Regions from separate parts of the Glutamicibacter sp. 363 genome, predicted to be linked through region 1. Evidence: riboswitches for the same ligand, from Rfam matches in the RefSeq annotation. Region 1 holds a riboswitch; the other holds the start of a gene.
The links. Region 1 has a riboswitch for glycine ahead of cycA (D-serine/D-alanine/glycine transporter). Riboswitches for the same ligand answer to the same signal wherever they lie in the genome.
Positions count from the first base shown of each region.

Region 2: linked by a shared signal. The riboswitch ahead of gcvP (aminomethyl-transferring glycine dehydrogenase) and the one ahead of cycA (D-serine/D-alanine/glycine transporter) in region 1 are both predicted to bind glycine.

Region 1 covers NZ_JBQSYR010000004.1:82,380-89,908, reverse strand. Annotated here, with positions in the region: gene ACT3UA_RS03790 (metallophosphoesterase) at 1-689, shown strand, start outside; gene ACT3UA_RS03785 (hypothetical protein) at 847-1,104, shown strand; gene ACT3UA_RS03780 (metallophosphoesterase) at 1,319-2,356, shown strand; glycine riboswitch at 2,985-3,082, shown strand; gene cycA (D-serine/D-alanine/glycine transporter) at 3,435-4,934, shown strand; gene ACT3UA_RS03770 (SMP-30/gluconolactonase/LRE family protein) at 5,001-6,020, opposite strand; gene ACT3UA_RS03765 (hypothetical protein) at 6,017-6,832, opposite strand; gene ACT3UA_RS03760 (hypothetical protein) at 6,839-7,189, shown strand; gene ACT3UA_RS03755 (GMC family oxidoreductase) at 7,196-7,529, opposite strand, start outside.
Region 2 covers NZ_JBQSYR010000019.1:45,136-52,664, forward strand. Annotated here, with positions in the region: gene glyA (serine hydroxymethyltransferase) at 1-730, opposite strand, end outside; gene gcvH (glycine cleavage system protein GcvH) at 730-1,110, opposite strand; gene gcvT (glycine cleavage system aminomethyltransferase GcvT) at 1,171-2,298, opposite strand; gene gcvP (aminomethyl-transferring glycine dehydrogenase) at 2,308-5,154, opposite strand; glycine riboswitch at 5,320-5,417, opposite strand; gene ACT3UA_RS12775 (SGNH/GDSL hydrolase family protein) at 5,515-6,306, opposite strand; gene ACT3UA_RS12780 (serine hydrolase domain-containing protein) at 6,303-7,451, opposite strand; gene ACT3UA_RS12785 (RNase H family protein) at 7,510-7,529, opposite strand, start outside.

The DNA.
Region 1 (7,529 bases):
ATCTATTCCCCGGCTCAACCGAGCAAGATGTTGACCTGCCAAATATGGATGCCGGGTCGGCCCAATGGGACTGGGCCGAGAAGCAATTGGCCGAAGCCCGCGCCGACGGCCAGATTGTGCTCGTCCAGTTCCACCATGCCGCCTATTCCAACGGCGTGCACGGCACCCCGCCGAACCATGAGCACCCCGACAACCAGTCCGGCACCGCAATGCGCGCGTACTCGCCAATGTTCGAGGAACACGGGGTCGCCGCGGTCATCTCCGGCCATGACGAGATGTTCGAGCGTTCTTGGGTTGACGCGGACGGCGACGGCCGAGGCTTCCACTCCTATGATGTGGGCGTGGCCGCCGACGGCCTGCGCGGTGAAAAGCTGGTGCAGAATGCCCAGGGCGAGTACGAACCATTGCGCTTCAACTCGCACTCGCAGTGGTCAGCGCCGGCAGACCAGCCAGAGACCTGGGAAGAGGACGAAAATGGCGTAGCGCAGCTCGTATCCGGCGGTCTGCACTACGGACACCTGCAAATCGACATCGCGAAGAAGGCCAAGGGAGCAGAGCTCACATTGACCCCGGTATACGTCTTCCCGAAGTTGGATTCGGAATACCAGCTTGAACGCACCGAACGACGCGTATACGACGATGTGGTGACCTTCCCGGTCAGCCAGGACGGCGCGCCGTTGGCGAAGTAGCCACAGGCCAATTGCTGCCAGGTGGCGCAAGTTGTCTTGGCGCAGAGGCCACCGATGATAGAACATTAGAGCAGGCGGCGTGCAGGTGGCTGCCTGCTCTAAGCAATTACCTCTAGCTGGACTCACGGTTGGTGCATCCATGAAAGTAGGACAACAGATGAACGAGCAACGAGTATTCCACGCGGTGGTGGGCAAGCAAGCCGGCTGGTGGAACATCTGGGTCCCGGAGCTGGACCACGTCACCTCCACCCGGAAGTCCCGCAAGATTGCCGGATACACCCGCACCCTCATCGCGGCGGTTCTTGGCATCCCTGAGTCCTCTTTCCGAGTGGAACGCGAGTCAGTTTCCGCCGAGGAATTCGAGCGCCGCTACACCGAGGCAGTCTTGGCGACCGACCCGCAGGAAAAGAAGTAGTCCCGGGTAACAGCTGCTCTAAGCGCCAAACGGCTACCGCTCCTACATTCCCCGTAGGGTCCGGTAGCCGCTGCTGGTTAAGACTGCCTAGCGCATGCCCAGGAGCGCTCGTTTCACGCTCCTGCAACGATTCCGTTGCCGGCTATTAACCCTTGCCTCATAGTGTGGCAGAGGTCTTTCAGCCTCATCTCGCACCGAAATACAGGAGTGCCTCATGCGTTTTCGTTTCCTTCAGGGCTTCGCCGCCTTGGCCTGTGCAGTTCTCCTCGCCCCAGCGGCCCCAGCAGTTGCGAATTCCGCGGGGTCCGCGGACTCCGCTTACACCTTCGGCGTCATTGGAGACATCCCCTATGGCGCAGCCCAACTGGCCGAATTCCCCAACATGGTTAGCGAACTTAACGAGCAAGACGAGCTTCGTTTCATTGCCCATGTCGGGGATATCAAGGCAGGTTCCGAAAAATGCACCGACGAACGCCTGAGCCTGGTCAAGGAGGAACTGGATCGGCTTCAAACTCCGCTGGTATTCACCCCGGGCGACAACGAATGGGTCGACTGCCACCGGGCCAACAACGGCGGCTACAACCCGCTGGAGCGATTGGATACCCTGCGTGAAATGTTCTTCCCGGTCGAAAACAAGACTCTGGGCGGCACCATGCAGGTAGATTCCCAGGCGGTCATCGGTTTACCGGAAAACGTCCAATTCACGAAGAACCGTGTCGCCTTCTCCGTGGTGAACGTCCAGGGATCCAATAACTCCCTGGCCCCGTGGGCTGGACTCGGACTGACCGCACCAACTTCCGAACAGCTGGAAGAAGTCGCGCTGCGCACCGAAGCAAACCTCGACCAACTGGCCGAAACCTTCGCCGATGCGAAACGATCCCAGGCGCGCGCCGTAGTGGTGATGACCCAGGCAGATATGTTCACCCCGGGGTTCGAGGATGATTCCCTGGCAAACCCCGAATCCGTTTCAGGCTTCAAGTCGTTTGTCGAAGCCCTAGCCAACGAATCAGCGGCCTTCGGCGGACCGGTGTATCTGGTCAATGGCGACAGCCACGTGTTCAACGAAGATGCGCCGCTGGCCGCCGGTTCACCGTGGCTAGAGGTCTACGGTGTCGACCCGGTTCCGAATTTGCAGCGGGTCACCGTCGAGGGTGCCGCAACCTCAAGCGAGTGGCTGCGCGTGAGCGTTGCGCCGAACTCGGCACAGGGTGCAGAAATTCTCAGCTGGGAGCGCGTTCCCTTCACCGGCTGATTTCATCGACGAAGCGGCGCCCGTGGCATAACCGCTCGGCATGCAAAGCGAATAGGCACCGCGCACACAGTAGCCAAACAGTTGCCGCCCCTAGAGTGGTAACTACCTTCCTCAAAGGTGCGAGTGATGAACCGGAGCCCAGCCATTGGCTGGGCTCCGGTTTTTAATTGCCTGCAGATTGCTCGGGCCGGCGCCTCGACTCTAGGTACGAAGCCCGGCGAATACGGCGGCAAGGGCTGCACCGAGGCCGCCGCTTCGCGCGCAGCATCGGATGAAAACGAAACAACGTCGGCTTGCGCAGCCAACATCCAGAACAATTTTTCAGGAAGCCGCCGCAAAAGTTTTCATACTTATTTCGTCCTAAAGCTGATCCACGAATATGCTCCCCGCTTTCTGACCAGTAAATTTCTCTCTCGTCTAAGTATCTGCAAGTCATCATCCGGTGACGCCGCTCGTACTCGACAACAAAACGCTTCATATTTAAAACGGGCTTCTCGGCCAAAACCGCCCAATACCGGGCTCAGGCATGAGCAAGCCATGGATTGCTCATGCAATAAACCCCACGCCGGTTTGCGCAAGCAGAAAAGAGCTGGGCATACTGTGACTGCAATCACAAGCAGTACGCCGTTGACGCGTGGCGGGAGAGTCCCGCCCAAGCCAAGGGCGGGCGCCGTAGGAGCAATTCCTCCCCGGGAAACTCTCAGGCACCCGTACCGCCACGACGAGGCGAATCTGGAAAGCAGCAAGGACTAGTCCTTGCTCACCGACGGAGCAAACCTCCGATCCCCACCGGATCGAGGTGAAAACTCTCAGGTCTTCAAACAGATTGGGGAGGAACTAAGAACAGTGCCGCACCGTACGCACCCGATTCGAAAGTTCTCCCCTTGGCAAACTATCTCCACCTTCGTGCAGGGCGATCCCTAGATGGGCCTCGTCCGCTACGTTTCGGTGCGGAGAATCTTGCCGCGGAGTCCGACGGTTCGAGTGCGAACGTAGATCTGCCGCAACGTGGCGAAACCCCTAGTGGTTCGCCATGGCACCTCATCGAAGCACCTCACCACTCCTGGAAGGCAGCAGCATGAGCGATACCAGCTCTTCACCCAAACTCGAACGCGGGCTCTCTAACCGTCATATCCAGCTCATCGCCATTGGCGGTGCCATCGGCACCGGCTTGTTCATGGGCTCGGGTAAAACTATTTCGGTCGCCGGACCATCTGCCATCTTCGTTTATATGGTTATCGGCTTCATGCTGTTCTTCGTCATGCGTGCCATGGGTGAACTGCTGCTTTCGAACCTGAATTACAAGACTTTCGCGGACTTCGCAGGCGACCTGCTCGGCCCGTGGGCCGCGTTCTTCACCGGCTGGACCTACTGGTTCTGCTGGGTAGTCACGGGTATCGCGGACGTGGTGGCCATTGCGCACTACGTCGCTTTCTGGTGGGGGAACCTTCCGCTTTGGATCCCGGCACTCGCATGCATCGCGTTGTTGCTGGTGCTGAATCTGGCCACGGTGAAGGCCTTCGGCGAAACCGAGTTCTGGTTCTCCATGATCAAGATCGTGGCCATCTGCGCGCTGATTGTCGTCGGCCTGGTCATGGTCATCACCAGCTTCGGGCACAATGGTGCTACCGCTTCCTTCAACAACCTCTGGGCCGACGGCGGAATGTTCCCGACCGGTTTCATGGGCTTCGTTGCAGGTTTCCAGATTGCAGTATTCGCATTCGTGGGAATAGAGCTGGTCGGCACCACCGCGGCCGAAACCAAGGACCCCGAGAAGACCCTCCCCAAGGCCATCAATTCCATTCCCATCCGCATCCTGATCTTCTACGTGGGTGCGCTCATCATCCTCATGGCCGTTCAGCCATGGCGCCTGTTCTCCGCTGGAGAATCCCCGTTCGTGGGCATGTTCGCCTTGGCCGGGCTGGCCGGCGCGGCGGGCATCATCAACTTCGTGGTGCTCACCAGCGCGACGTCCAGCGCGAACTCGGGCATCTACTCGACCTCCCGCATGATCCGCGGCTTGGCCCTTGAGGGCGACGCGCCGAAGGCCTTCGCTCAGTTGTCCGAAAACAAGGTGCCGCGCAACGCACTGATGTTCTCCTGCATGTTCCTGCTTGCCGGAGTGGTGCTGCTCTACAGCGGCGATTCGGTGATGGTTGCTTTCACCCTGGTCACCACCGTAGCGGCCCTGTGCTTCATGTTCGTCTGGTCGATCATCCTGGTCAGCTACCTCGTGTACCGCAAGCGCCGTCCGCACCTGCATGCGCAGAGCAAGTTCAAGATGCCCGGTGGCACCTTCATGCCCTATGTGGTGTTGGCCTTCTTCGGATTCATCCTCTGGGCCTTGACCACGCAGAGCGATACGTTGTCAGCCCTGCTGGTCACCCCGCTGTGGTTCATCGGCCTGGCCATCGGATACCGCGTGGTGCGCCGCAAGCCGGGGCACGTGGCGCTTCGTGCCGCGCACGTGGCAAAGGTCGCGGTGGAGAAGGAAGACGCCGGGGCCTTCCGCATCCACGGCCCGGCTGCCACCGAGGCGGCCGGTGAAGACGAGAAGCAAACCGTATCCATAGATTAATTGAGATCGGCGCCGCACCCCGCTTGGGGTGCGGCGCCTACCTCTGTCTGAACCGATACCGAGGCTTTAGCCTCCGTTGGATTGGCGGGTGCCCTCGGCCAAGGATTCAAAGGTGTAAATGAATCCACCGGCCGCGCCGCTGACAGTGATGAACCCTTCGGTAGTTCCGGGCTTGATGGCAATATTCGTCGCCGAGTCCAGTCCCTGCGCAGCTTCTGGCATTTTCACCTGCGCGAGCAGTTGCCCCTTGGGGCTATACACATCAACTCGCGTGTCATGCTCGAACATCTGATAGACGTTGCCCGCCGCGTCCACCGCATTGGAATCCACTTGCGCTTCTCCCCCATCGACGTAGACCGCCGGGTGGATGGCGGCCGCTTGCGTGCCCTGCGCGTTTAGCTTTAGCAGGTCGATTCGATTCGCGGCATACTGGCTGAGCCACAGCGCGGTGAAATCCTCGTTGAAGGAAATCCCGTTGGTGGATGGCAGATCCTCGGCCACCACCGAGCCCTTGGCACTGTCGGCATCGATTCGGATGATGCGACCTGCCTGGGCCGCTTCTAGCGGAACGCCCGGGAAAGCAGTGAAGTCGCTGACAAAGAGATCGCCGTCCTCGTTGAACGCGATGTCATCCGGGCTCACCCGCCTGCCATCTACTTGCCCTGCAAAGAAGGTTTCAGCCTCCGAGCCATCGGCATCCATGCTGATGATTCTTCCGCCGGCGATGTCGCTCAGGTACAGCTTTCCATCCTTCGGGGAAATCTGCACCGACGAATAGGCTCCGGAATCATCCGTATAGAGGCTGGAGACTTCCTTGCTCTCGACATCCACCTTCAGCAGTTTCGGCTCGCCCGGTCCCGAGACGACGTCCACCAAATAGAGGTGGCCGTCAGCGCCGAAGGTTGGGCCTTCGAGCAATGCCATACCCGTCGCTTCGTGGACTTCGCTGACTTGCGTGAATTCCTCTGCCACTAGCTGCGTTGCCGCGGAGGAAGTGGCGGTGCCACCGGCGGCACAGCCGCTGAGCAGCAACAGGGATGCGGTTAAGAGTCCGCCGGTTTGGAGCAAACGGCCGCGGGCGCTCATGCGTTCACCTCTATGTGACGGGCGATGTAGGCTTCCAGTTCATTCTCGCGCCATTGCTTCAGCAGCTTCGCGAACGCTACCGGGCCAGGGCCAAAGGAGTTCAGGTTCGGACGCGCCTTGCCTTCGTTGTTGTAGTAGCCGGGGGTGCATTCCAACTGGAATTTGCTGTTGTCGATCGCCGAGCCATGAATGGTGCGGGTCCATTCCTTTTGTTCCTCGACCGAGGGCTCAATGATGGACACTCCTGCGCTGCGTCCGGCCTGTATTATCGCCGAGAGATGCTCCGCCTGCTCCTGCAAGATATGCACGAAGTTCACCGAATTCGCATTTTGCAAGGCGCCGAGGTGGAACAGGTTCGGGTATCCATGGGATTGGAACCCATGAAGGGACTTGGGGCTCTGGGCCCAAGCATGCAGCAATGGCAATCCGCCCCGGCCGTACACTGGCATGGTTCCGGAAAGGACACCGGATACTCCGACGTCGAAGCCGGTGGCGAAGATGACGCAGTCGACCTCGTACTCGGTGTCGCCGACAACGATTGCGCTTTCCGTCATGCGGGTCACCCCGCCGTATTCGGCGGTATCCACCAGGGTGACGTTCTTCCGGTTGAAGCTCTGCAAATAGGTGTCCGAGAAGCCCGGGCGCTTGCACATGTAGCGGTACCAGGGCTTGAGCTTCTCCGCGGCCTGCGGATCTTCCACGATCTCATCCACGCGGGAACGGATTTGATTCAGCTTGGCGAAGTCCAGCAATTCTTCGGCGCGCTCGCGCTCTTCGGCGCTGAGCGACTCGTCGATTTTGCCGGTAATCATGGCACGTTGCAGCTGCGGAACGGTGGTCCAGCCGTCTTGGATCAGGTCCTCGTCGAAGTCCTCACCGGAGATGATATCCAGGAAGTTGTCTTGGCGCTTTTTCTGCCAGCCCGGTTCCAGCGACGCGGCCCAGTGCGGGTCTGTGTCGCGGAACGCACCGTCGATCCCAAGGACCAGCGCATTCGGCGGATCAAGGCAACCAGTCTTGGCCGCGAGGTCATCGGCGAACTCGTGGCGAATCGCCCAGAGCTCGCCGATGAAATCCTCTACCGCATATCGGCCGATGAGCTGCGCTCGCTGACCATCGGATTAGCCGCAATCGCCCGCGAATTACGCGCCCAGCAGCAGCCCCGCTAGAACGCTTTAGCGCGGCTCAAGCCCCAGATCCTCCAGGAGGAACTGCGCTCCGAGCTCGCCGATCAGAATCGCCGGCGCGTTGGTGTTGCCGGTGGTGATTGTCGGCATGATCGACGCATCGATCACCCGCAATCCGCTCAGCCCGTTGAGCTTGAGTCGCGGGTCGAGCACGGCCTGGTCGTCGCTGCCCATCCGGCAGGTACCCACCTGATGATGGTAGGTGACCACGTTTTCGCGAATATACGCTTCCAGCTCCGCATCGCTTTGCACCTTGGGACCCGGATAGACCTCGACGGCACCCCAGTCCTCCGCGAGCGCCGGCTGCTTCACAATTTCCCGG
Region 2 (7,529 bases), on a different contig from region 1:
CGGCAAGAGTCTTATGCGTCGTGGAGGTCACCACATGCGCATGCGGCACCGGCGAAGGATGCAACCCAGCAGCCACCAGACCAGCAAAGTGCGCCATATCCACAAACAAGTACGCACCGACCTTGTCAGCGATCTCGCGGAAGCGAGCGAAGTCCAACTGGCGTGGATACGCCGACCAACCAGCAACAATCATCTTCGGCTGGCTCTCCACGGCGAGGCGCTCCACCTCATCCATGTCCACCTCGTAGGTCTCTTCATTCACACCATAAGGAACGATGTTAAAGAGACGACCCGAGAAGTTGATCTTCATCCCGTGGGTCAGGTGACCACCATGAGCCAAGTTCAGGCCCATGACCGTATCGCCCGGGCGAACCAGCGCGTGGAACACCGAAGCGTTGGCCTGCGCACCGGAATGCGGCTGCACATTGGCATACTCCGCACCGAACAGAGCCTTCAAGCGCTCAATCGCCAACGTCTCGATAACGTCAACCTCTTCGCAACCACCGTAATAACGGCGGCCCGGGTAACCTTCGGCGTACTTGTTGGTCAGCACCGAACCCTGCGCCTGCATCACAGCCTGCGCGGTATGGTTCTCCGAAGCGATCATCTCCAGACCACGCTGCTGACGAGCGAGCTCGGCATCGATCCGCTGGGCAACCTCAGGATCGAGCTGCGCCAGGGACTGAGTCAATGATGCAGGGGCTAGGGATTCAAAAGTCTTGTTGCTCATTACTCGACGTTTCCACCGTTCGCGCTGGCGTAGTCTGCTGCCGAAAGCAGCGGACCTTCGGACTCAACTTCAACGGTGAACAGCCAGCCGTTGCCGTATGGATCTTCGTTCAGGATTGCAGGATTGTCTGCAGCTTCCTGGTTGATCTCGACGATGGTGCCGGTCACTGGCGAGTACAGGTCGGAAACCGACTTCGTGGACTCGACTTCGCCACAGGTCTCGCCCGCGGTCACGGTGTCGCCAACTTCTGGCAGGTCAACGTAGACCACGTCGCCCAGAGCGTCGGCGGCGATCTGTGTGATACCGATCTTGGCTGGCGATGCTGCATCGATCCACTCGTGCTCGGCCGAGTAGCGCAACGATGAAAGAACTTTACTCACGATAATTCCTCTCCCAAGGGAAATGGTGGGCGTCTTACGAACGCCCGCTTAGGTTAAACGTTACTTTGCTCGGGTGTAGAACGGCAGTTCTACGACCACAAATGGCAATGTCTTGCCACGAAGGTCGACATCTAGCTCGGTTCCCACTTCACTAAATGCAACATCTACGTAGCCCAGTGCTACCGGGTAGCCCAAGGTCGGCGATGGCTGGCCGGAGGTGATCTCACCTATGGTCGCTCCATCCTTGACGATGGCGTACCCGCCTCGGCCGGCGCGCTTGTCCAGACCTTTCAGGCCCACCAGCTTGCGTGGCGGTGTCTGTCCGCGCAGTGCCTCCAGCGCTTCGCGACCGACAAAGTTCTCGGTCTTCTTGAAGGACACCACCGGTGCGAAGCCGGCATCGAAGGGGGTGCGCTCGACGGAAAGCTCGTTGCCGTAGAGCGGCATGCCGGCTTCCAGACGCAGGGAGTCACGCGAAGCCAGCCCGCAAGGGACCAGTTCGTGGCCGGTGCCGGCTGCGACGGTCTTGTCCCAGATGGCGGCGGCGTCTTCGTTGGCGATGATCAGCTCGAAGCCGTCTTCGCCGGTGTAGCCGGTGCGGGCCAGCAGCACGTCGATTCCGCCGAGAACCACTTCGATGGCCGCGTAGTAGTTCAGTTCCTGCACCGCGGCTGCGGTCTGCTCATCCGCCGCCAGCGATGCCACGATCGCCTCGGCGTTCGGGCCCTGTACAGCGATCAGCGAGGTGCGTGCCGAGGCGTCATCCACCACGACGTCGAAACCTGCTGCGCGCTCGGCCAGTGCGGCCGCCACAACCGGCGCGTTGCCGGCGTTTGGCACGACCAGGAAGCGCTCTTCGCCGAGGCGGTAGACGATCAAGTCGTCAAGGATCTTGCCCGCTTCGTTGAGGATCAGCGAGTACTTCGCCTTGCCGACCTTCATGATGGACAGGTTGCCGGCCAGCGCGGTGTTCAACGCCTCGCCGGCCTGGGGACCGGTGAGCCATACCTCGCCCATGTGGGACAGGTCGAACAGGCCCGCGGTGGAACGCACGGCCTTGTGCTCGGCAAGTTCCGAACCATACTTCAGCGGCATATCCCAGCCGCCGAAGTCGGTGAACGAAGCGCCAAGCTCGGCATGCTTGCCGTGCAGCGCGGTGTGCTTGATATCGGTGCTTGTCTCAGTCATCGCGATGTCCTAGTCTTCGAAGGCTTCAGGAGCTGGGCAGGAGCAGATCAGGTTTCGGTCACCGGCTGCGCCGTCGATGCGCCCGGTGGCCGGGAAGTACTTGTCCCGCTTGAGGCTGGCTACCGGGAAGGCGGCCTGCTCGACGCTGTACTTGCGGTCCCAATTGCTGGAGATCAGCGCGGTGGCGCTGTGCGGTGCGTTGCGCAGCGGCGACTCTTCGATGGTGTAGACCCCGGACAGCACTTCCTGCATTTCCTGGTGGATGGTGATCATCGCTTCGATGAAGCGTTCGATTTCCGCCAGGTCCTCGGACTCGGTTGGCTCCACCATCAGGGTGCCGGAGACCGGGAAGGACAGCGTTGGTGCGTGGAATCCGAAGTCGATCAGGCGCTTGGCCACGTCTTCTGCGGTCACACCGGTTTTCGCGGTCAGTTCGCGGAGGTCCAGGATGCACTCGTGGGCCACCAGGGACTTGTTGCCGGTGAACAGGATCGGGAAGTACTCGTTCAGGCGCTTGGCAATGTAGTTTGCGTTCAGGATCGCGGTCTTGGTTGCTTCGGTCAGCCCGTCGCCACCCATCATCGCGATGTAGGCCCAGGAGATCGGCAGCACGCCGGCGGAGCCGAAAGCGGTGGACACTACCGGCACACCGTCGCGTTCGGTGTAGCTGCCCGAAGCGTCGCCGGGCAGGAATGGCACCAGGTGCTCGGCGACAGCGACCGGGCCGACACCCGGTCCGCCACCGCCGTGCGGGATGCAGAAGGTCTTGTGCAGGTTCAGGTGGCTGACGTCGCCGCCGAACTGGCCCGGCTGCGCGAGGCCCACCAGGGCGTTCATGTTCGCGCCGTCGATGTAGACCTGGCCGCCCGCGGCGTGGATCTTGTCGCAGACCTCGCGCACGTCGGCGTCGTAGACCCCGTGGGTGGATGGGTAGGTGATCATGATGGCCGACAGGACGTCCTTGTTGGCCTCGATCTTGGCATCCAGGTCGTTTGCGTCGATGGTGCCGTCCGCTGCGGTCTTCACCACGACGACCTTCATCCCTGCCAGCACGGCCGAAGCCGCGTTGGTGCCGTGGGCCGAAGCCGGGATCAGGCAGACGTCGCGCTGGGATTCGCCGCGCGAGGCGTGGTAGCCGGAGATGGCAAGCAACCCGGAGTATTCGCCCTGCGAGCCGGCGTTGGGCTGGATCGAGATGCCGGCGTAACCGGTGATGGCGGTCAACCGGCCTTCGAGGTCGGTGATCAGTTCGCGCCAGCCGATGGACTGCTCGGCGGGAACGTAGGGGTGGATCGTGGCGAACTCCGGCCAGGTGATGGATTCCATCTCGGCGGCCGAGTTCAGCTTCATGGTGCATGAGCCCAGTGGGATCATGGTGCGGTCCAAGGCCAGGTCGCGGTCCGAGAGGCGACGCAGGTAGCGCATCATCTGGGTCTCGGAGGAGATGGTGTTGAAGATCGGGTGGGTCATGTAGGCGCTGGTGCGCACCTGCGCCTCGGGGATCTCGAAGCCCTCCGGTACGGACAGCTCAACGCCGAAGACCTCGGCCAGGGTGCGCACGATATCCGCGGTGGTTGCCTCATCGGTGGAGATGCCCACCTGGGTTTCGGAAACCTTGCGCAGGTTGATGCCGGCTTCGGCCGCCTTGGCGATGACCGCTTCCGCGTTCTCGACGTTGACCACAACGGTGTCGAAGAAGGAGTCGGACGCCAGGGTGAAGCCGCCGGAAACCAGCGAGCTGGCGATGACGCGAGCGTGGTTGTGCGCCCGGGTCGCGATCTGCTTCAGGCCCGCCGGGCCGTGGTAGACGCCATACATCGAGGCGCAAATGGCCAGCAGCGCCTGTGCGGTGCAGATGTTGGAGGTGGCCTTCTCGCGGCGGATGTGCTGCTCGCGAGTCTGCAGTGCCAGGCGGTAGGCTGGGGTGCCGGCGTCATCGGTGGAGACACCGACCAGGCGCCCGGGCATCGAGCGCTGCAGGCCCGCGCCGACGGCGAGGTAGGCAGCGTGCGGTCCGCCGAAGAACAGCGGCACCCCGAAGCGCTGGGTGTTGCCCACTGCGATATCCGCGCCCTGTTCACCGGGAGGGGTGATCATGGTCAGCGAGAGCAGGTCGGCGATGACAGTGACCATCGCGCCGGCGTCCTTGGCGGCGGCGATGATCTGCTTGTGGTCGGCAATCGAGCCGTCGTTGCCCGGCTGCTGGAGCACGATACCCGAGATGTCGCCTTCCGGCAGACCCTGGGAGAGGTCAACAACTTCGATTTCGAAGCCGAGCGCGTCGGCGCGGCCTTCGATGACCTTGATGGTCTGCGGGAAGATGTTCGAGTCCAGCACGGTCTTGCCGCTGGCCTTCTTCTTATTCGAACGGCGCATCATCAGCACGGCTTCGGCCGCCGATGAGGACTCATCGAGCATCGAGGCGTTGGCGATGGGCAGGCCGGTCAGGTCCATGACCATGGTCTGGAAGTTCAGCAGCGCTTCGAGGCGGCCCTGGGAGATTTCTGGCTGGTACGGGGTGTAGGCGGTGTACCAGGCCGGGTTTTCCACGATGTTGCGGCGAATCACCGCTGGCGTGAAGGTGTCGTAGAAGCCCTGGCCGATCATCTGGGTCTTCATCACGTTCTTGGATGCCAGGTTGCGCAGGTGAGCCAACGCTTCGGTTTCGCTCAGGGCAGCAGGAAGATCCAATGCCGCACCCTGGCGGATGTCGGCCGGAACTGCGGTGTCGATCAGCTCGTCGAGGCTGGAGTAACCCAGCGTCTGGAGCATGTGGTTTGCATCGGCCGGACGTGGGCCAATGTGGCGGGACACGAATTCGCTACTCGTTGATGCCGAGGTCTGCGTAATAGTCATGGTGCAGTTATCTCCAGGGGGATCTGTCTTGGCGCATGCCAAAGGAAGGTCTCTGTCCCTCCCCATCCCTGTTGCATAACCTGAGAGTTTTACGCATCCGACCTACAAAGCCGGGCGCTTGCACCTTCGGTGAACCGGAACGGGCCGGTTTCTTTCCAGAGTTGCCTCGTGATGGCGGTACGGGGGCCTGAGAGTTTCCTGGGGAGGAATTGCTCCTACGGCGCCCATCCATGGTGTGAACGGGTCTCTCCCGCCATCCGTCGAAGGCTGTGCCGTGGATCTGATGATCCAAAACACATCACCATCTTACCTGCACCGCATGCTTCTATCCAAGACCGGCGGCTCGGTTAGATTCACAAATTAACTTGCACTGGAGCCTTGAGCGAGTTTTACATAGGCGGGATATCTCGCTGGCAAGGAGTCTCCCGAGGACGTGCCCGTCAGCCGGCGCTTGATCCAGGGTCCCAAATGCTCCTTCACCCAGCCCATATCCTCGCGTAATCTCTCGCCACGGGAGTTGACCGGCAGCTGCGGCAACCCCGGAAGATTGATCTGCCCGGCCCATTCGGGCTCAACGATGCCGTGCCTGCCGAGCAGTTCGAGCACCTTGCGCGCCATCAACGCGTGGCCGAATTCGTTCATATGCAGCCGGTCCCCCGCCCAATAGCGCAGGTCCGAGAATTCCCGCCAGCGCCAGTAGTCGGCCACCAGCGCACCATGGGTGTCAGCGATTTCGCGGATCTTCTCGTTGTAGATGGCGGTCCGCGGACGGGTCTTGTTGAATAGCGGGGAATCCACGGTGTCGAACCCGGTGAACAGCACCACGGTGCTGCCGGACTCGGCAAATCGGCGGACCATCCCGTCATAACCGCGCATGAGCGCGTCCAGATCGGCGCTGGGGCGCAGAATGTCGTTGCCCCCTGCATAGATGGTCACCAGATCGGGTTCCAACGCCAGCCCGGCGTCGAGCTGCTGGTTGATGACCTGGGAGATCTTCTTGCCGCGAATGGCAAGGTTCGCGTATTCCCAGTCGCCCTGGGTGCCCAGCACCTCGGCCACCCGGTCGGCCCAACCGCGCACCCGGTTAGGGCGCACCATGCTGATATCTCCGACACCTTCGGTGAAGGAATCCCCTAATGCAAGGAATTTCATTTCGCTCCCTTGGCCAAGATGAGCTGGCGGGCCAGCTGGCTCAGGCGCACGCCGGTCGAGATATCCTTTTCTCCTTCATTGCGCGAAGGGATGTAGCCGAAGCCCAGCTGGTAGGCCGGGTCGGCGAAGGCCAGCGACGAATTCGCCCCGTCATGCCCATAGGCGAAGATCGAGCCGTAGTCCTTGCGCGCGGTGGGTTTCATGAAACCGACGGCGAAGGCCTGCAACTGACCGTTGGTGCGGTCCGGTCCGTAGACGAGTTCGGTGGAAACCTCGGCCCAGGTATCTGCGCTGAGCAGCCCCTCGGTGGCGCCGAGCTCCGGCACCGCGCCGAAGGACGCGGCGTAGATCCCGGCGAGCGCCTGGGCGTTGGCCACCGCGCCCATGGAGGCGGGACCCAGCTGCCGGACCTGTGGCGAGTTCGCCAGTTCGTGCCAGTTGTACACCGGTCCGGATTCCAGGGCGAAGCCCGAGGTGGAGTTGACCGAGAGCCCGGACGGCGAGAACGGGTCCATGAAGGCAGGTGCTTCATCCAGCGCGGGCAGCACGTCGCGGTAGCGCGGTTCGAGTTCTGCGCCGTGGCCGATGAAGGCGTCGACTCCCAGCGGCTTGCGGATGCGCTGTTCGTAGACTTCTTTGAGTTCCTGGCCGGTGACCCGGCGTACCAGTTCTTCCATGAGTACGCCCATGGTGATGGCGTGGTAGCCGACGATATTCTGTCCCTGCGGCCAGATGCTCGGCATCGAGGCCAGCACCTTGGCGTATTCGGCCGAGTTGAGCAGAACCTCGCTTGGAACTCCCCCGGGGACGCCGAGCACGCCGGCTTGGTGGCTGAGCACTTCGCCCAGGGTCAGGCGCTGCTTGCCGCCGCTGGCGAATTCGGGCCAGTAGGTTCCGATCGGCTTGGCCGGATCGAGCAAGCCGTCCTGAATCAGCATCGCGATGACCAGCGCCCCCAGGCCCTTGGTGCAGGAGAAGACGCAGGTCACCGCGTCGCCGGCGAGATGATCGCCGACCGCGTGGCTGAGCACCAGCTGCCCGCGGTGATAAATCGCGAGCTGGGCCGAATAGCCCTCTTCTTCCGCCGCTCGGGCGTCAAGCGCTTCGGCGAGGGGCGCGAAATCTTCTGTAATGACCGAATCCATGAAAATCCTTAAAGTGCTTGCTGCTTGTCAACTAACACTAGTGCGAAAGGGCAAAAATCTAGGCGTGGCTCTCGACTG